DNA from 2 places in the Crassaminicella indica genome. Region 2 is predicted to be linked to the other one. Evidence: riboswitches for the same ligand, from Rfam matches in the RefSeq annotation. Region 2 holds a riboswitch; the other holds the start of a gene.

Region 1 (10,159 bases), 1.4 Mb from region 2:
GAGAGATGTATATGGAAATAATAATGTAGTAGCAACAGACATAAGAAGGGTGGAGGATCATGAAGTTGTACAATCAGGTCCTTTTGAAATATTAGATGTAACTGACGGAAAAAAAATGCATGAGCTTGCCCAGAAACATAAAGCAGATACTATTATTCATCTAGCAGCATTGCTTTCAGCAACTGCAGAGAAAAATCCAATGCTTGCTTGGAATATAAATATGGGTGGTCTTGTAAATGCATTAGAGACAGCAAGAAGTCTAGATTGTAAATTTTTCACTCCAAGTTCTATTGGAGCCTTTGGACCATCAACGCCAAAGGATAATACACCACAGGATACAATACAAAGACCTACAACTATGTATGGTGTAAATAAAGTTTCTGGGGAGCTGTTGTGCGATTATTATTTCCACAAATTTGGATTAGATACAAGAGGGGTTAGATTTCCAGGGCTTATTTCATATGTGACTCCTCCAGGTGGTGGAACAACTGATTATGCAGTAGATATTTACTATGAGGCATTAAAGAGTGGAAAATATACTTCTTATATTGCAAAGGGAACATATATGGATATGATGTACATGCCGGATGCACTTAATGCAATCATCAAATTGATGGAAGCAGATCCTTCAAAGCTAAAGCATAGAAATGCCTTTAACATTACTGCTATGAGCTTTGAACCAGAACAAATTGCTGCTGAAATCAGAAAGCATATAAAAGATTTTAAAATGGATTATGATGTAGATCCTGTAAGACAAGCTATTGCTGAAAGTTGGCCAAATTCAATTGATTCAACAGCAGCAGTAGAGGAATGGGGTTTTAAGGCTGAATACGATTTAGCTAAAATGACAGAGGATATGCTAATAAAATTAAAGGAAAAAGGGATATAAAAAGATAAGAAATAGGTAGTTGCAAAATATAATTTCAATTTATCCACAGGAAAAACAGGATAAAAATGCGATAGCATAGAGAAATACACATAAAAAAAGGCATAACAAACCGAAGGTTAGTTAAACCCTAAATTTTATCAATATTTGATTGTACTTTAATTATGCTATTAAAGATTTTATTGCCAGAGGATTATTATGTTTTTCTTGAGATTTAAACAAAAGTATAAAAGCTACTAATTGAGATATACAGGCTAAGAAAATATCGGATTTCAAAGATACGGTACTTCTAACCTTAGAAGCTTTAATTTGAATAAAATTCTTAATTTGTGAGATAGATCTTTCAATAATAGTTCTTTGTTTGAAAAGCAATATCCATTTCAAACTGTTACGAGGAAAAGAAGTGTTGAATCTAAAATTATGGTGAACAGTAAGCTGTTTAATTCGGCCACACTTTGACTTAGTGCAAGGATTATCGCAATTAAGAATATAAGTAGTTTTGCCCTTCACAATGGTTTTCTTTACCTTAGGGCAGATATACTTAATTCTATCAGCACGTCCCTTTTCTCTAGAAATACCATCATAAACCATAGGCAAAGAAGGGTCTAAAGGGCAAAGAGGAACACCAACTTCATTAAAATCAGGTTGAGGTAAATCAGAAGAGTTTCTAGGATTCAAGCTAATAATAGGCATAATGTTTTTTCCATGTAGATAAGCATAGTTATCATCAGCATCAAGACCAGCATCACCAAGAAAGTATTTATATTCAAAATCGGGATGAATGCTAAAGAAAGTTTCAAGAGTAGGAATTAAAGATTTAGCATCATATAAATCCTTGGTTTCCTGTGGTGTTAGGTCAAAGGATAGATTATTATCAGAATCATAGAAATTAACATCTCTAATAAGACCGAAACCATTAGTTGAAATAACTGATTTTTGAAAATAGCCAAAATGACCATTAAGGTAGCAGAGCTTAGCATCATTATTAGAAGAAGCATATTTAGGCATCTTACTCTGAGCATATTTTTCTATATCAAAAGTGGAATTAGGATCTTCTTTCTTAAGAGTTTTAGCATAAGCCTTCGCTTTGCGAAGTTGGGACTGATAGAACTTAGGATTGTTTTCAGTCACATAGAGTTCAAAGCCAGTAGTATCAGTAATCAAGATAGAAGAAAGAAAAGGATTAACCTCCTTAGCTAATTCTTCAGTAACATCAACAAGATGATGGAACATATCCCTTAACTCATCAGAGAAGTTTGATTTAAACCTTGAAAATTGAGATTTGTTAGGAACCCTAAGAAAACCACAAAAGCTACGCATTTCAAGAGAAATATGTAGTAAAGAAATGAGAAGGTCAATAGTAGGGATAGATAAAATATTTTTTAGAATAAAAGCCAAGAGCATTGATTCAAGAGAAAAATTCCTATTAGTACCTAGATTAGAATAATACTTTTGAGAAAAAGAAAAAGGAATGAACTCAGAGATATCAATAAATTCATTTAGTAAAGAAAGTAAATTACTTTGATTTTGATCAAAAAAATCATTAAAATCAGATGAAATATCATGAAAGTGTAACTGTTTAGTTGAAATTGGCATAGGTTTCTCCTTTCTTTGAGTTATTAACAATTATCTACTGTATATATACCCAAAATGGGGGAAACTTAGCCATTTCAATAGATTTAAATGTAGTATTTATGCGAGTTGTAGTATTCTGCAACGAGCTAAGATAAGAAAGTAAAGGGGGATAACAAAGTGAAAAAAATAGGATTGTTGCCAAAGTTGATTATTGCGATCATTTTGGGTATTCTAATTGGTAAGAGTGGATCAGAGGGAATCGTAAAATGCTTTGCAACATTTAATGGAATTTTTGGAAACTTCTTAGGTTTCGCTATTCCATTGATTATTATTGGTTTTGTGGCACCTGGTATTGGAGAGTTAGGAAAGGGTGCAGGAAAATTACTTGCAATTACAGCAGGGATTGCATATGTATCTACCATTATTGCAGGATCATTAGCATACTTTACAAGTAGCATTGTACTTCCGAATTTTTTACAAGTAGGGAGTTTGGCGATGAATGCAACAAATCCAGAAGAAGGTTTGGTAGCACCATTTTTTAGAGTTGATATGCCTCCTATTATGGGTGTTATGACAGCTCTTTTAATTGCGTTTATATTTGGACTAGGTATAGCATCTATCAATGGAGATACGATTAGAAAATTTATGGGAGAATTTCAAAGCATTATTGAAAAACTTATTTCAAATATTATTATTCCGTTATTACCACTACATATATTGGGGATATTTGCAAATATGACTTATGCAGGACAAGTTGCAACTATTATGTCTGTATTTGCTAAAGTATTTTTAATGATTATTATTCTTCATATTGTTATTATCCTTGTGCAATATTTTATTGCAGGAACTATTGCAGGAAGAAATCCTATTAGATTAATTAGAACAATGATTCCTGCATATTTTACAGCTATTGGTACACAATCTTCAGCAGCTACTATTCCAGTTACCTTAAATCAGACAAAAGAAAATGGGGTAGATGATGGCGTAGCAGAATTTGTAATACCTTTATGTGCAACAATCCATCTATCTGGAAGTACCATCACCCTTACAAGCTGTGCTATGGCTGTAATGATGTTAAATGGTATGGAAAGCTCTTTTGGAGTAATATTTCCATTTATTATGATGCTAGGGGTTACCATGGTTGCAGCTCCAGGGGTGCCTGGTGGAGCGGTGATGGCAGCATTAGGACTATTAGAGTCAATGCTTCATTTCTCTCCTACCTTAACATCCTTAATGATTGCTCTATATCTTGCGCAAGATAGTTTTGGAACTGCATGTAATGTAACTGGAGATGGAGCTATTGCTATTATGGTCAATAGAATTTCAGGCAAAAAATTAAAAGCTTAAAAAGAGAATCTAAATTAGATTCTCTTTTTTTAAAAAAATTCATTTATATAATTATTTTTAAAATGAAAACTTTTAGAGAAATTTTTTAATATAGCCTGATTGTTAATGGTGACTTTTTCTAAAAAAACAGCTTGATCAATAGATATAGCACCAAAGAAAAGCTGTGTAAAAATATTAATATCACATACCATATCAGCAGAAGCTGTATTGCTTTTTTTTACAGAAGCTTTTCCGTTTGATATTTTTATTATAAAGGTATTATTATTCCACTGAGCGTATGAATCTTTTATTCTTATTGAAAATGAAAAATTTATATCCTTTGAGAAAGAACTGTTTTCAATAGCATCTTTAAAGTTGATGATCCTACCACACATAAATGGATAAATTCTTAGATTATTTGTTGGCTCTGGTTGAATTGTATCTCTTAAAAATAGCTGTGTAGGATCATTGTAAGGTGCAGACCACTGCACAGCTACTGCTTGAGATTTGTGACTATATATAAAGCTAAATATAGATTTTTGTGCCTTTATATTCGTATAAGCAATTTCCTTTGCAATAAATTTTTTGTCCTTTAAAAAATAAAGAATATAGCCGATTGGATTGTTTTTTTGATCTCTTAAAAGACAAGCATATCCACCATAGTATTGAAGGTCCTTTAAAATATAATCCCAATTTTTTCTATTTCTTTTTACATATCCGTGATAATTTTTTAAAAAGGAATCATAGACAATGTTTAAAGCTTCAAAGTCTTTATTTATATCTATTTTATGGAAATTTCCATACTTTTCTCCAGAAGCAAAATGACCTACTATATCAATAGGAACAGTATATTTTAATTGACGATAACATAGCTCCCACCCATAAGGACTATAAAAGGTAGTATCAAAGGGCATTAGGATAGAAACGCTATGATTTCTTTTATTTATTTCTTCTATTGCTTTTGGGAGCAATATTTTCATTAGTCCTTTGTTTCTATACTCAGGGCTAGTAATAACACCTACTACATAAGAGGCTTCAAAGGATGCTCCATTAAGGTAAATTGTATAAGGGTTCAATTGCAAATAACTAATAAGCTGACCTTTGTTAAAAATACCTACAGCATTTTTAGGGCTAAAAACCTCTTCAAAATACCAGCTGTAAAATGGTTCATCTGTTTCAAAAGCATATCCCCATAATTTTTTTGCAGCAGGGATATCTTTTTTTGTTAATAATTTTGCAATCATTTTTTTCCTCCTACCTATTTATGAAAGGTTGCATCATACTTTTCAATCATTTTTATAGGACGATATGATTCTTTTGCCTTCCTTAAATTTGGAATACCCATATCCTCTTCACGATTTATATATTTTACATCTAAACAAGCATTTTTACAAAATTGCTGATTGATAGCTTGATATAAGCCTCTATAATTTGTATTGGCTTTTTCAATGTGGACAACCATTGTTTCTGCATCTAGCTTTGCACCTAAAGTAAAGGCTTCAACCTTGTCATTTATTAAAATTGCACCACCACGAGCATCTAATGCTTTCATATTTTTGAGTGCTTCATAAACTGCCATTTGCTCTAAATCAATCAAATGAGCTTCTAATGTGCTATAAGTCTTAGCTTCAACAAGGCGCATATTTAATCTGAGACAATCTTCTATTAGTGCATCTGTTAAGGGTACATACTTGTGTGGGATATTTTTCATAAAATAATTCAAATGATTTTTTTTAGAATGTAGCTTTCGCCCCCTTAATGTAATTAAATCTTCCTTTAAATATACATAGTCAAAATTCGCTCGATCAGGAGTAAAGATCAACTTAGGATTAGCTAGTTGAAAAGTTTCGAGCATTGACTTTGGAATTAATTTCATATTAAAAGGGTGGTTAAAGCTTTCGAATCTATTTTTGATTGTATCAATTGTCAAGGACAATTTATGAATGTCGTATTTTTCTATTGTTAATGGAGGAAGAACAAAATATTCTTTATGGTTAATATTTAGATGATTGATTCCTGAAATACACAAAAAATCATTAATGATTTCATATTTGAATTCATTAAGCTGTCTCCACATAAAAAGACTTGTAAAAGTTAATCCAGAAGCTTTATAAGGATAACTATAGATATATTTTTCGAATAAAGCGCGATCCTTTAGTGCAATATTATTTTTAAACATAAGCATCTCCTTTAATTTTTTCATCTTTTTTCATATACCCTAATATATTTTAGTTTAATCAAGAATAGTATTTAATCGTTTACATTTTAATATACTTAATATTTTTGTCAAGAAATAAGAAAGAACTGTGCGTTATGCACAGCTCTTTTTAAACAGTTTTTTTGCTCAATTGTTTTTTATTTTCTAGCTGATGAAAATAGAGCTTTGTTTCTGTTATAATGACGTTGCTTAATCCAATCAAACCAATAAGGTTTGGAATTGCCATTAATCCATTTACAATATCAGCTAAAATCCAAATTGTATTTAATTTTAAGAAAGCTCCTATTGCGATCAATAATATATAAGTGTATTTAAAAGGCTTAATCCACTTTACACCTAATAGATATTCTGTACATCTTTCTCCGTAATAATTCCATCCTAATATAGTAGTAAAAGCAAAGAACATAAGTCCGATTGTAACAATAAGCTGACCAATACCAGGTACAGCTTTACTGAATGCTGCATTGGTCATGGCTGCTCCTTCCAAATCACCTTGCCAAACTCCTGTTAATATTAATACAAGTCCTGTCATGGTACATACTATAATAGTATCAAAGAATGTACCAGTCATAGATATAAGTCCTTGACGAACACATGATTTTGTTTTAGCAGCAGCTGCTGCAATTGGTGCACTACCAAGACCAGATTCATTAGAAAAAACTCCTCGAGCAACACCGTTTCGAATAGCCATCATAACAGTTGCTCCTAAAAAGCCTCCTGCGGCTGCAGTAGGGGAAAAGGCGCTTTTTATAATTAGTAAAATAGTGCTTGGCAATAGATCTATATTCATAACAAGAATTATAATTGAACCGATGATATAAAATACTGCCATAAAAGGAACTAAAAGCTCAGCAACTCTAGAAATGCTTTTAATACCACCTAATGTTACAAGTGCTACAAGTATAGTGAGGATAATCGATGTAACAATCATTGGCATATTAAGAGTGATTTTTGCAGCATTTACAATAGCATTTACTTGTGGAAAAGTACCAATACCAAAGAATGCTACGCCGATGCCGAATATAGCAAACATTTTTGCAAGAAATTTATTTCCTAGACCCTTTTCAATATAATACATAGGGCCTCCTGACATTTGACCGTTTTCATCTACAACCCTATATTTTACTGCCAAAAGTCCTTCAGAGTATTTTGTTGCCATACCAAAAAATGCAGCTATCCACATCCAAAAAAGTGCACCCGGTCCTCCTGCTTTAATAGCAGTTGCAACTCCTACAATATTACCTGTACCAATAGTTGCAGCAAGTGCTGTACAAAGTGCTGCAAAGCTAGATACGTCTCCCTCAGCAGAAGAATCGTGATCCTTTGAAAATAAAAGCCTTAGTGCTAAAGGTAATTTTAATACTTGTAAAAGTCCTAGTCTGATAGTTAGATAAATACCTGTACCAACTAATAGGATCAATAGGGGTGGTCCCCATACAAAAGAATCAATTGAGTTTAAAATTGCAGTTATTTTTTCCATATTTCCTTCCTCCTTAATATATTATTAGGAAGGCTTTTTTTATAATCCTAAAATAATGGATTATAAAAAAGCCAAATCAAATGAAAATGATTTGGCCTCCAGAAAACAAATTACTCTGTCCTTTTACCTGAGAGTTTCACCTACAAAAATAGGCTTGCTCCTTCGGTGCCCATATAGAGTCTCTCCAGAGGCTCGTCCAATAATGGTCCTATTTACCTGAAAGAGTTACTTCTTCGGTGGATCAAATAGATCTCTCTCCCATTATTTTCATCCGAAAGTATTCACTTGATAAAAATTCATTAAAACTGCTTGCTAAGATGATAACATTGAATGGAAATTATTACAATACATTATAGAAAAGTTGCAAAATTCTAATAATTCAATAATAGATATATATAGGGATCCAACTTCAAAATGAAATATAAAGAACAGTTCATTCCAGATAACTTTTGAAAAAACTAAACTTCACAATGAAAAGTAATTCTTTGATAGTTATAAGGTGTTTGATATAATAAATAAAATAGAAAAATTTTTCAATTCGATCATGACGAAGAAGGAAGTGATCAATATATTTAATTTATTTAAAAGAAAAAAAGCTGCAGCAAGCACAGTAAAGGAACAAGGAGTTGAAAAGACAGAAGATCATACAAAAACAGTTTTAGAGGAAGGGAAAGAAGCTTTAAAAGAAATAGAGAAGACTCTTTATGATATAAAAGATCATAATATATTTATTAGTTTACTTTTCTTTGTAGCATACTATTCTTTTATAATAGAATTTTATGCTGAAAATATAGAGCGAATAATATCTGTAAAAGAATTATTGTTATTAAAATATATTAAAATGATAAAAGCTATATTAAAGCATTTTAATGAAGATGATGCTTTGAAAAAACAGAGAGAAGAATTATTAGATACTATAGAAAGGATAAATGAAAAATTATATTCAGCCATCAAAAATATAAAAGAACAGCAGGAATTAGATTTGAATGTAGATTTAAAAACTATACAAGATTTAATTGAATCAGATTTTTAAAGCATATGAAAGGAGCGGTTGAGGAATGAGTTCTAAAGATTTTACTTCTGTTGATTTATCTAAGCTTGATCAAAAGGATTTAGAGAGGTTAGAAAAAATAAAAGAAGAGATAAATATAGGGAATACAAACAGCATAGCTTCTTTTGGGGCTGAAATTCAAGGAAGTATTGCAAAATTTGCAGATGGAATATTAGAAGGTGTAAGAACAAAGGATACTGGCAATGTTGGAAATGATTTGACATTATTATTATCAACTATTCAAAAAGTAGATGTTGAGAAACTTCAGGAAAAGAAATCTATCACTAGCAAAATCCCTTTTTTCAATAGAATAAAAAGAAGTATTGATCGTACAAAGACTCAGTTAGAAGAGGTTACTCAAACAGTAGATAGGATTGTTGTTTCGCTGGATACAGCTAGAAAAGAGTTGATTAGAGATATAAATATGTTAGATGCTTTATACAATAAAAATTTAGAGTATCTTCAGCTACTAGATATGTATATTGCAGCAGGAGAATTGAAATACAAAGAGCTTAAAGAAACTATATTTGTAGAATTAGAGCAAAAAGCACAGCAAACTCAGGACATGTTAGATGTTCAAAAATATAATGATTTTGCACAATTATTAAATGAAATGGAAAAGAGAATTCATGATTTGAAATTGAGTAGAGAAATCGCGATTCAGACTCTTCCACAAATAAGACTTATGCAAAACAACAATAAAATATTGGCAAATAAGATTCAATCTAGTATTTTGACAACTATTCCGATTTGGAAAAATCAAATCGCTTTGTCTATTTCTTTAAACAAGCAAAAAGCTGCATTAGAGCTTCAAAAGAAGGTTTCAGATACAACAGAAAATATGCTAAAGCAAAATGCAGAGCTTCTTAAAATGAATACATTAGAGATTGCAAGAGAAAGTGAAAGAGGGATAATTAGCATGGATACCCTAAAGCAAACACATCAAAAGCTAATTGAAACTATTGAAGGAACGATGAAGATTTATCAAGAAGGAAAAGAAAAGAGAGCAATGATAGAAAAAGAGTTAACAGCACTTGAAGATACACAAAAGCAAAAATTATTAGGTTTTAGAAGTCAACAGTAAAGGTGAGGACATGGATAAAAATGAATGTTTAAAGCTTATGGAGCAGTATTTTCATATTAAAAGCCTCATTGCAAAATTAAAAAATTTGGACTTTAAATTAAAAAGTCATATATTTTACTACAATAATATTTTTAAAGAAATAGATAAAATAGCTATCATGAGGGTTTATTCTAAAAATTTAGAAGATGATATTGTATTTGATGTATATTATGTTGCTGATGCTTTTGAACAACTTTTTCATGGGTATTTCAGTATAGAACCTGTATCTGAACCATCAAAGAAAATTTTTGAAAATATTAGCAGGGTTTGTACAGATTTAGGACATTATTTTTATTATGCTTATCAAAATAGTGATTTGTTAAAAAAATATCTTATTGCTGGTAATTTTAAAAGTATAGTTGAGCAAACAAAGGATGATTTTGAAGTACAATTTTGTAAAATGAAAAAAGAAGTTTATATGGAAATTGCTACATATAAAACAGAGGATTTAGAAAAAGTATTATTAAGAAGAGAGCTTATAAAAAAATATATAAAAAACT
Region 2 (10,159 bases):
CATATTGCAAGATTAAATAAACAGGAATGTTCAGCAGGTGCAGGAATTATATTTTTAGATATTATTAGCAATCTTGAAAGAATAGGAGATCATGCTACGAAAATTGCTTTTTCTGTAATAGATGCATCTGATAAATTTTAAGATTTAAGTATAAGACTTCTTCATATATGGGGAGTCTATTTTCTATTTTACGTATCAATATAATATTTTTATAATCATCAACATAAAAAAATAAATATATAAAGATAATAACTTTTGTAAAAAAGCTTACTGAAATTACATGGAAAATATGTTAAGAACCTTCATTGTTTGAACAAAGTGATTTTTGAAGGTTTAGTTTTTTTTAGTTGTAAAAACAATGTATAGATAATAAAATAATATAGATAAAATCAACTTATCATGATAGGAGGGAATGTGATTGAAGCCTATAAAAATTATAACAACAAGCTTATCTGATATTCCGAAGGAGCTTATCGATAAATATGATATTACAGTTTTACCATTAACAATAAGGTTTGGAGATAATGAATTTAAAGATAGAGAGGATTTAAGCCCAGAAGAATTTTTTAATAAACTTCAAGCTTCTGATGAATTGCCTAGTACTTCTCAAGTCATTCCAAGTATTTTTATGAAGGAAATGAAAAATGCTTTAGAAAATGGATATGAAGTAATAGTTATTAATGGATCTTCAGGTGTTAGTGGAACTCATCAATCATCACTAATAGCAAAGAAGGAATTGGCGTCTGATGATATAACAGTAATTGATACTTTATCACTTTCATATACTTGTGGAATGATTGCAGTAGAAGCAGCAAAAATGGCAAAGGAAGGTAAAAGCAAAAAAGAAATTATAGAAAGAGTAGAAAAAATGAAAGAGAAAGCTGATCATATTTTTTCTGTAGAAACTCTTGACTACCTTAAAAAGGGTGGAAGGCTTAGTAATACTAAGGCAACTATTGGAAAAATATTAAATATAAAACCTATTTTGACTATAAAAAATGGAAAAGTAGAACTTTTTGATAAAGTAAGAGGAAGTAAAAAAGTAATACCTAAAATGATTCAAATTGCAAAAGAAAGAGGTTTAAAGCATGGATCAGAATATGTGTGTATAGCACATGGGGCAAATATTGACGGATTAGAAAAGCTTAAAAAAGAGATTATGGATACTTTTGAGCCAAAAAAAATCATTACTACGGAAATAGGATGTACCATAGGGACTTATACTGGTCCAGGAATATTGGCTCTTCTTTACATGAGAGATGAATAAAATGTGAAATAAATAACAAAAGTTGCCAAAAAATTGTTGTAAAGGTATATTGTTTGTATTATAATGAATATATAGATAATTCTAATGATTGTTTGAAATGTATAAAAATATTCTGGTTGAAAAATGCGGGAGAGAATCCTAATTGGGTCGCCGAAGGGACAAGCAAAACGATATTGCCTATCTTTTTGTGAAATTCTCAGGCAAAAGGACCGTATTTGGACAGAACTCTGGAAAGCTTTTTAAAAGCACCGAAGGAGCAATTCTATCTATTAGAAGAAACTCTCAGGTTCAAGACAGAGGCATATGGCAAACATGAGTTTGTCATGTGCCTCTATTTTCATAAGAACAAAAAACGTTTTCCTAGCTGTATAAAAAGTGGAGTGAATGAATATGAAAAAAGTTCTAATTACAAATAATTTGAAAGTTTTTGAAGAAAATAAAGAAAAAATGGATATAATTTATTCAAAAGATTATACATATCTTGATGTTCTTATAATTACGAGAAACAAGATACATGAGGGATATAGATTGCTTACTCACCCTCTCTCAGGAAGCGTTAAGCCTAATGAGACTCCTTTTAAATCAGTCATTATGACAAAGAAAAAAAATGAGCTTCATATTAAATCACTTGAAATAATTGAAGAAAGTATTCAGACGGCAGAGAAGTTTATAAAAGGGAAGAAAATACCTCTTTGGACAGAAAAAATATTAGAGGATTTTAAACTTATTGACTATTGTCTTATAAAGAGTGCAATAGAAAGTATGGATCAATTTTTTTGATTATTTTAAACAATTAAAAAGGAGGATTAAAATGGAAAAACTATATGACGTAATCATAATAGGAGCAGGGCCTGCTGGACTTGCAGCAGGTCTATATGCAGCAAGAGCGAAAATGAAAACATTGATTTTAGAAAAGGATAAAACAGGAGGTCAGATTGTTACGACAAATGAAGTAGCAAATTATCCAGGTTCTATTCAAAATGCTACAGGGCCAAGCCTTATTGCAAGGATGGTAGAACAGGCAGAGGAATTTGGTGCAGAAAGAAAGAAGGATACAGTAATAGATGTTGATTTTACTGAAAAAGTAAAGGTAATAAAGGGAGAGAAGGAAGTATATAAGTCTAAGACAGTAATAATTGCAAGTGGTGCTACACCAAAACAAATTGGTTGTCCAGGAGAAAAGGAATTAATAGGAAAAGGAGTATCCTATTGTGCAACTTGTGATGCAGACTTTTTTACAGGTTTAGAAGTATTTGTAATAGGAGGAGGAGATTCTGCATTAGAAGAAGCTATGTATCTAACGAAATTTGCCAAAAAGGTTACGATTGTACATAGGAGAGATGAGTTAAGAGCTGCAAAATCAATTCAAGAGAAAGCATTTAAAAATGAAAAAATAGATTTTATGTGGGATACAGTAGTAGAAGAAATAAAAGGAGATGGAATTGTAGAAGCTATTGTATTTAAGAACAAAAAAACAGGTAAAATTACAGAATATCATGCAGATGAAAATGATGGAACATTTGGGATATTCCCGTTTGTAGGATATAAACCTCAAAGTGATGTATATAAAGGAAAAATTGAATTAACAGATGATGGATATGTTATAACAGATGCAGACATGAGAACAAGTGTAGCAGGTGTATTTGCTGCTGGAGATATTAGAGTAAAATCCTTAAGGCAGGTAGTAACTGCTACAGCAGATGGTGCAATTGCAGCTGTTGCAGCAGAAAAATATATTGAAAATCATTATTAAAGATAGGGGGAGGAATTTATATGTTAGCACTTGATAAAAATACTTTTCAAAAAGAAGTTTTAGAGGCATCTGGATATGTGCTTGTGGATTATTGGAGTGATGGCTGTGAGCCATGCAAAGCATTAATGCCAGATATAGAAGAGCTTGCAGCTGAATATGAAGGAAGAGTAAAATTTGCAAAATTAAATACTATGAAAGCAAGAAGGCTTGCTATATCACAAAGAGTATTAGGACTTCCAACAATTGCATTATACAAAGATGGTGAAAAAGTAGATGAAGTGACAAAGGAAGCTGCAACAAAAGCTAATATTCTTGCTATGCTTCAAAAACATGTAGGATAGTTTACAACTCACGCTGGTGAGTAAGTCACCAGTTGTGGGTAAAATATAAAGGGAGGTGAATGATGTGCGCCTAGAATTGGGGAAAATTAATATTAGCGATGTTCAATTTGGTGATATGACCAAAGTAGAAAATGGAACATTATATGTAAATAAGGAAGAAATCATCAACATTATCATGGAAGATGATCATATCAAAAGCGCACAGGTAGAACTTGCCAAGCCAGGGGAAGCAACTAGAATAACTCCTGTAAAGGATGTTATTGAGCCAAGAGTAAAAGTTGAAGGGCAAGGTGGCATATTTCCTGGAGTAATAAATAAAGTTACTACTGTAGGTTCAGGCCGCACGCATGTATTAAAGGGAGCTGCAGTTGTTACTTGCGGCAAAATTGTTGGATTTCAGGAAGGTATCATTGATATGAGTGGTCCTGGAGCCGAGTATACTCCATTTTCAAAGCTAAACAATATTTGTTTAGTAATTGAACCAATAGATGGTTTAAAACAACATGAATATGAAGCTGCTGTAAGAATGGCAGGATTAAAAGTAGCTAGCTTTATTGGTAAAGCTGGTAGAGAATTGGTACCAGATGAAGTAGAAGTTTATGAAACAAAACCATTATTTGAGAGTGTCAAAGAGTATCCTGATTTACCAAAAGTAGCATATGTATACATGCTTCAAACACAAGGGTTGCTTCATGATACTTATGTTTATGGAGTAGATGCAAAAAAAATTGTTCCTACAATTCTTTATCCAACAGAGATAATGGATGGAGCAATACTTAGTGGTAATTGTGTATCTGCTTGTGATAAAAATACAACTTATCATCATCAAAATAATCCAATTATTCATGACTTATATGAAAGACATGGTAAGGATATAAATTTTGTAGGAGTAATTATTACAAATGAAAATGTATATCTTGCAGATAAAGAAAGATCATCAAATTGGACTGCTAAGCTTTGCAAATATTTAGGTCTTGAGGGAGTAATTGTATCTCAAGAGGGCTTTGGAAATCCAGACACAGATCTTATTATGAATTGCAAGAAAATAGAAGACGAAGGTGTAAAAACTGTAATTGTAACAGATGAATATGCAGGTCGTGATGGGGCATCTCAATCTCTTGCAGATGCAGATCCAAAAGCAGATGCTGTAGTAACAGGTGGAAATGCAAATGAAATCATTATTCTTCCACCGATGAAGAAAATAATAGGTATGCTAGATTATGTTGATAAAATTGCTGGAGGATTTGATGGCAGTTTAAGACATGATGGAAGTATTGAAGTGGAACTTCAAGTGATTACTGGTGCAACAAATGAATTAGGATTTAATAAGTTATCTGCTACAGGCTTTTAATAAGAACTATTTTAAAATGAAAAACAAAGGGAAAGGATGGTAACCATGGGTTTATTTGAAGGTAAGAAAGTCATCATCATTGGTGACAGAGATGGGATACCAGGTCCTGCTATTGAAGAATGTTTAAAAGGCACAGGCTGTGAAGTAGTTTTTTCTGCTACAGAGTGCTTTGTCTGAACGGCAGCAGGAGCAATGGACCTAGAAAATCAAAATAGGGTTAAAAATTTAACAGAAAAGTATGGTGCAGAAAATATTATAGTAATTTTTGGAGCAGCAGAAGCAGAAGCTGCAGGATTAGCTGCTGAAACTGTAACAAATGGAGACCCTACTTTTGCAGGTTCATTAGCGGGAGTCCAGTTAGGACTTAGAACATACCATGCTGTAGAGCCAGAATTTAAAGATGCTGTAGATCCAGAGGTGTATGAAGAGCAAATTGGTATGATGGAAATGGTATTAGATGTTGATGCAATTGTCGAAGAAATGAGATCGATGAGAGAACAATTCTGTAAATATTAAAAAGAATTTCCCATTTAAAATACGAGAGGGGGGGAAATATGAGCACTATTAGAGTTGTTCATTATATAAACCAATTCTTTGCAGGTATTGGAGGAGAAGAAAAAGCAGATATAAAACCTGAGGTAAGAGAAGGAGTTGTAGGGCCTGGAATGGCTTTAAAAGCAGCTTTTAAGGATGAAGCCGAAATTGTTGCTACAGTTATTTGTGGTGACTCCTATTTTAATGAAAATATTGAAGAAGCAAAAGCTGTTATTATTGATATGGTGAAAAAGTATCATCCGGATATGTTTATTGCAGGTCCAGCTTTTAATGCAGGTAGATACGGTGTAGCGTGTGGAACGATTAGTAAAGCTGTAAAAGAAGAGCTAAATATTCCTGTTGTAACAGCTATGTATCCAGAAAATCCTGGAGCAGATATGTTTAAAAAGGATATTTATATTATAGAAACAGGAAATTCTGCTGCTACAATGAGAAAAGCTATTCCAGCATTAGCAAAGCTTGCATTAAAACTTGGAAAAGGTGAAGAAGTAAAAGCGCCTAGTATTGAAGGATATATTCCGAGAGGAATAAGAAAAAATATATTTAGAGAAGAAAGAGGCTCAAAGAGAGCTGTAGATATGTTGATTAAAAAGCTTAATGGTGAAGATTATGTTACAGAATATCCGATGCCTGAGTTTGATCATGTTACACCAGGTAAAGCTATTAAAGATATATCAAAAGCAAAATTAGCAATAGTTACTTCTGGAGGGATTGTACCGAAAGGAAATCCAGACCATATCGAATCATCAAGTGCATCTAAATATGGCAAATATGATATAGCTGATTTTAGTGATTTAACATCTGAAACCCATGAAACAGCACATGGTGGTTATGACCCTGTTTATGCAAATGAAGATGCTGATAGAGTATTACCTGTTGATGTATTAAGGGAATTAGAAAAAGAAGGGAAAATCGGAGAACTTCATAGATACTTCTATACAACTGTAGGGAATGGTACATCTGTTGCAAATGCTAAGAAATTTGCAGAACAATATGCACAAGAATTGGTGGCAGATGGTGTAGAAGCTGTTATTCTAACATCTACCTGAGGAACTTGTACGCGTTGCGGTGCAACAATGGTAAAAGAAATAGAAAGAACAGGAATTCCTGTTGTGCATATGTGTACTGTTGTTCCTATTTCATTAACAGTTGGAGCAAATAGAATCGTACCTACAATAGCTATTCCTCATCCGCTAGGGAATCCAGCGCTAGACCTAGAGGAAGAGAAAAAATTAAGAAAAAGATTGGTTGAAAAAGCATTAAAAGCATTAGAAACAGAAATAGAAGATCAAACTGTTTTTGAAGATTAAGTCTTTGCCAGCTGTTGATGCAGCTGGCAGCTGCTTACTATAAATGGGTGGTGAAGATCACCCATTTATTTAAAATTATACAATAGTTTTAGTGATTGTATTATATTTATTAAAAGTTTTAATAAAATAGCGATCATCATAAACATTTTTTATATCTATACAATGTATTTATGTTTGTAATATACTAAAAATAGATTATGGAATAGTCTGTAGCTGCGAGCTGCATAAGACTTGTGGCAAATTTTTTAAAATTATGTGGAGGTGGAAAAATGAGTTATCCAGTAATTAAAGGTGCAGGATATGTTCTTGTACATACTCCTGATATGATCATTCATAATGGAACAACTCAGACTACAGAAAGAGTTACAAACCCTGATTCAGAATACCTTAAAAAGCTTCCAGAGCATATTAGAAGCTATGAAGAGGTTTTAAATTATGCTCCTAATCAAGTGTACATAGGGAATATGCATCCAGAGGAATTAAGAGAATATGCTTTGCCGTGGTGTAGTAAAGATGCTAATTGCAAGGATCGTTTTGGGAAATTTGGAGAAATTATGCCTCAGGATGAGTTCATTGCGCTTATGAAGATTGTAGATGCATTTGATCTTGTAAAAATAGAAAAGGGCTTTAATAAAATATTAAAAGAAAAGCTTAGGCATCATCATTTATTGAAGGATGATGTAGCAAGGCTAAAGGAAGGAGAAGAATTATCTGAAATTGAGAAGTTTATAAATGAGCAGAATGCTGAAGCTATTTATCATGAGGGAAATTTAGTTGGTTGTGTAAAAAGAGCTCATGATGTAGATGCAAATTTAACTTCACATATTCTTTTTGAAAATTTAGTAGTAAAAGCTTCTGGTGTTCTTGCGTTTAAACATCTTGTTGATAAGAATAATCTCAATGTAGCAGATATTGACTATATTATAGAGTGTTCAGAGGAAGCTTGTGGAGATATGAATCAAAGAGGTGGAGGAAACTTTGCAAAGGCTATTGCAGAATGTTCAGGTGCTATAAATGCAACAGGTTCAGATACAAGAGGCTTTTGTGCAGCACCAACTCATGCATTGATTCAGGCAGCATCTCTTGTAAAGGCTGGAACCTATGAGAATGTAGTTATAGTAGCAGGAGGAGCTACAGCAAAGCTTGGAATGAATGGAAAAGACCATGTAAAAAAAGAATTGCCTATATTAGAAGATGTAGTAGGTGCATTTGCAATACTTGTTAGTAAAAATGACGGTATAAATCCAATCATTAGAACGGATTTAGTAGGAAGACATACAGTAGGTACAGGTTCATCTCCACAAGCAGTAATCACTTCATTAGTTACAGCACCTCTTGATAAGGGAGGACTAAAGATTACAGATATTGATAAATATTCTGTTGAAATGCAGAATCCAGATATTACAAAACCAGCAGGAGCAGGAGACGTGCCAGAAGCAAACTACAAAATGATTGGTGCTTTAGGAGTTAAAAGAAAAGAATTAGATAGAAAAGAGCTTCTAAATTTCGTGAAAGAACATGGTATGCCTGGTTGGGCACCAACACAAGGACATATTCCGTCAGGAGTTCCTTATATAGGCTTTGCTAAGGAGGATTTAACAGAAGGTAAATTAAATAGAGTGATGATTATAGGAAAGGGAAGCTTATTTTTAGGGCGTATGACAAACCTGTTTGATGGTGTATCTGTAGTTATTGAAAGAAATTCAGGAGTAGAAGAAACAGTAGGGGTATCAAAAGAAGAGATAAAAAATATGATAGCGGAGGCTATGAAAGATTTCGCATCACATCTACTAAAGGAATAGGGGTGATGATTATGGGACAAAAAAGAGCGGTGAAACAAATAATAGGAAAAACCTTTATAGAAATTGCTGATGCTATAAAAAGTGGCGAATTTGGAGAAAAAATAAGGATAGGCCTTACAATATTAGGAAGTGAGCATGGCACAGAAAATTTAGTAAAGGGTGCTGAAATAGCAGCAAAAAAAGGAGAAAACTTTGATATTGTTCTTATTGGACCAAAGGTGGATACATATTTAGAAATTGTAGAAGTAGAATCAGAGAAGGATATGCATAAAAAAATGGAGGAATTATTAGATAGTGGATACATAAAAGCATGTGTAACTATGCACTACAGCTTTCCAGTTGGTGTGTCAACAGTAGGAAGAGTAATCACGCCAGGGTATGGAAAAGAAATGTTTATAGGAACAACAACAGGAACATCATCAGTAAATAGAACAGAGGCAATGGTAAAAAATGCATTGTATGGAATAATTACAGCAAAAGCGATGGGGATAGAAAATCCAACAGTAGGAATATTAAATGTAGATGGAGCAAGACAGGTAGAAAGAGCATTAAAGGAACTAAGAGATAATGGATATAATATTAACTTTGCAGAATCCATGCGTTCAGATGGCGGAGCCATAATGAGAGGAAATGATCTTCTTGCAGGAACAGCAGATGTGATGGTAATAGATACGCTTACAGGAAATATTATGATGAAAGTATTTTCATCATTCACAACGGGAGGAAGCTATGAAGGCTTAGGATATGGATATGGTCCGGGTGTAGGAGAAGATTATGATAAAATCATTCTTATCCTATCAAGAGCATCAGGAATACCAGTAGTATCAAATGCCCTTAGCTATGCGGCAAAGGTAACAAAAGGAAAAATACTAGAAATAGCAAAGGAAGAATTTGAAAAAGCAAAGAAAGCAAAGCTTGATGAAATATTAAAGCATTTAAGAAAAGACTATAAAAAAGAAACAGAAAGCGAAGAAGGAGTAGTTGCACCTTCTAAGGAAGTAGTAACAGGCTCTATATCTGGAATAGATATAATGGATTTAGAAGCTGCTGTAAAGGTGCTATGGAAAACAGGAATTTATGCAGAAAGTGGAATGGGGTGTACAGGACCAATTGTTCTTGTAAATGAAGAAAGAATAGATATTGCAACAGAAGTGCTAGCAAAAGCTGGTTTTATTGAAAAGGAAAGAGATATTTGTTAGAAGTTTAAGTATAATCTTGATAATAAAATGGAAATATAAATATGAAAAGAAACTGTAAATATTTAATTTTATTTACCATTAAAAAATTCAAAAAATATGGTGTTATGATAAAGGAATTTTGAATATTTTAGCGAATACATAATATTATTCTTTTTGTGGGAAATCAAAATAGAGGAGGAATTCAAAATGTTTAAAAAGGGATTAGCAATTTTATTGACAGTAATACTTGTTGCTGGATTACTAGCAGGTTGTGGACAAAAAACACCAGAGCAAGCGGAAAAAACAAAATTAAAAATTGCTATGGTAACAGATGTAGGTGGAGTAAATGATCAATCGTTCAATCAATCAGCTTGGGAAGGCTTAAAAAGAGCTGAAGATGAATTAGGAATTAAAGTTTCTTATAAAGAATCTAGACAAGATGCTGACTACGGTCCAAACATGGAATCTTTATTAGATGAAGAGAATGATTTAATCTGGGGTATAGGATATAAAATGGGTAATTTAGTAAAAGAAGAAGCTGAAAAAAATCCTGAGCAAAAATATGCTATTGTTGACTATGCTTATGAAAAAACACCAGAAAA

The links. Region 2 has a riboswitch for glycine ahead of KVH43_RS09885 (GrdX family protein). Riboswitches for the same ligand answer to the same signal wherever they lie in the genome.
Region 1: another riboswitch for glycine. It lies ahead of KVH43_RS03540 (alanine/glycine:cation symporter family protein); the one in region 2 lies ahead of KVH43_RS09885 (GrdX family protein).

Annotation. Positions count from the first base shown of each region.
Region 1 covers NZ_CP078093.1:744,987-755,145, reverse strand. The annotation lists gene KVH43_RS03565 (L-threonine 3-dehydrogenase) at 1-889, shown strand, start outside; gene KVH43_RS03560 (transposase) at 1,049-2,482, opposite strand; gene KVH43_RS03555 (dicarboxylate/amino acid:cation symporter) at 2,639-3,808, shown strand; gene KVH43_RS03550 (GNAT family N-acetyltransferase) at 3,838-5,031, opposite strand; gene KVH43_RS03545 (DUF2156 domain-containing protein) at 5,046-5,966, opposite strand; gene KVH43_RS03540 (alanine/glycine:cation symporter family protein) at 6,115-7,485, opposite strand; glycine riboswitch at 7,599-7,675, opposite strand; glycine riboswitch at 7,679-7,756, opposite strand; gene KVH43_RS03535 (hypothetical protein) at 7,985-8,518, shown strand; gene KVH43_RS03530 (toxic anion resistance protein) at 8,544-9,620, shown strand; gene KVH43_RS03525 (hypothetical protein) at 9,631-10,159, shown strand, end outside.
Region 2 covers NZ_CP078093.1:2,100,544-2,110,702, forward strand. The annotation lists gene KVH43_RS09875 (Na/Pi cotransporter family protein) at 1-141, shown strand, start outside; gene KVH43_RS09880 (DegV family protein) at 419-1,267, shown strand; glycine riboswitch at 1,384-1,489, shown strand; glycine riboswitch at 1,493-1,566, shown strand; gene KVH43_RS09885 (GrdX family protein) at 1,658-2,047, shown strand; gene trxB (thioredoxin-disulfide reductase) at 2,079-3,020, shown strand; gene trxA (thioredoxin TrxA) at 3,041-3,361, shown strand; gene KVH43_RS09900 (glycine/sarcosine/betaine reductase component B subunit) at 3,426-4,712, shown strand; gene grdA (glycine/sarcosine/betaine reductase complex selenoprotein A) at 4,758-5,228, shown strand; gene grdB (glycine reductase complex selenoprotein B) at 5,267-6,577, shown strand; gene grdC (glycine/sarcosine/betaine reductase complex component C subunit beta) at 6,847-8,379, shown strand; gene grdD (glycine/sarcosine/betaine reductase complex component C subunit alpha) at 8,391-9,578, shown strand; gene KVH43_RS09925 (BMP family lipoprotein) at 9,765-10,159, shown strand, end outside.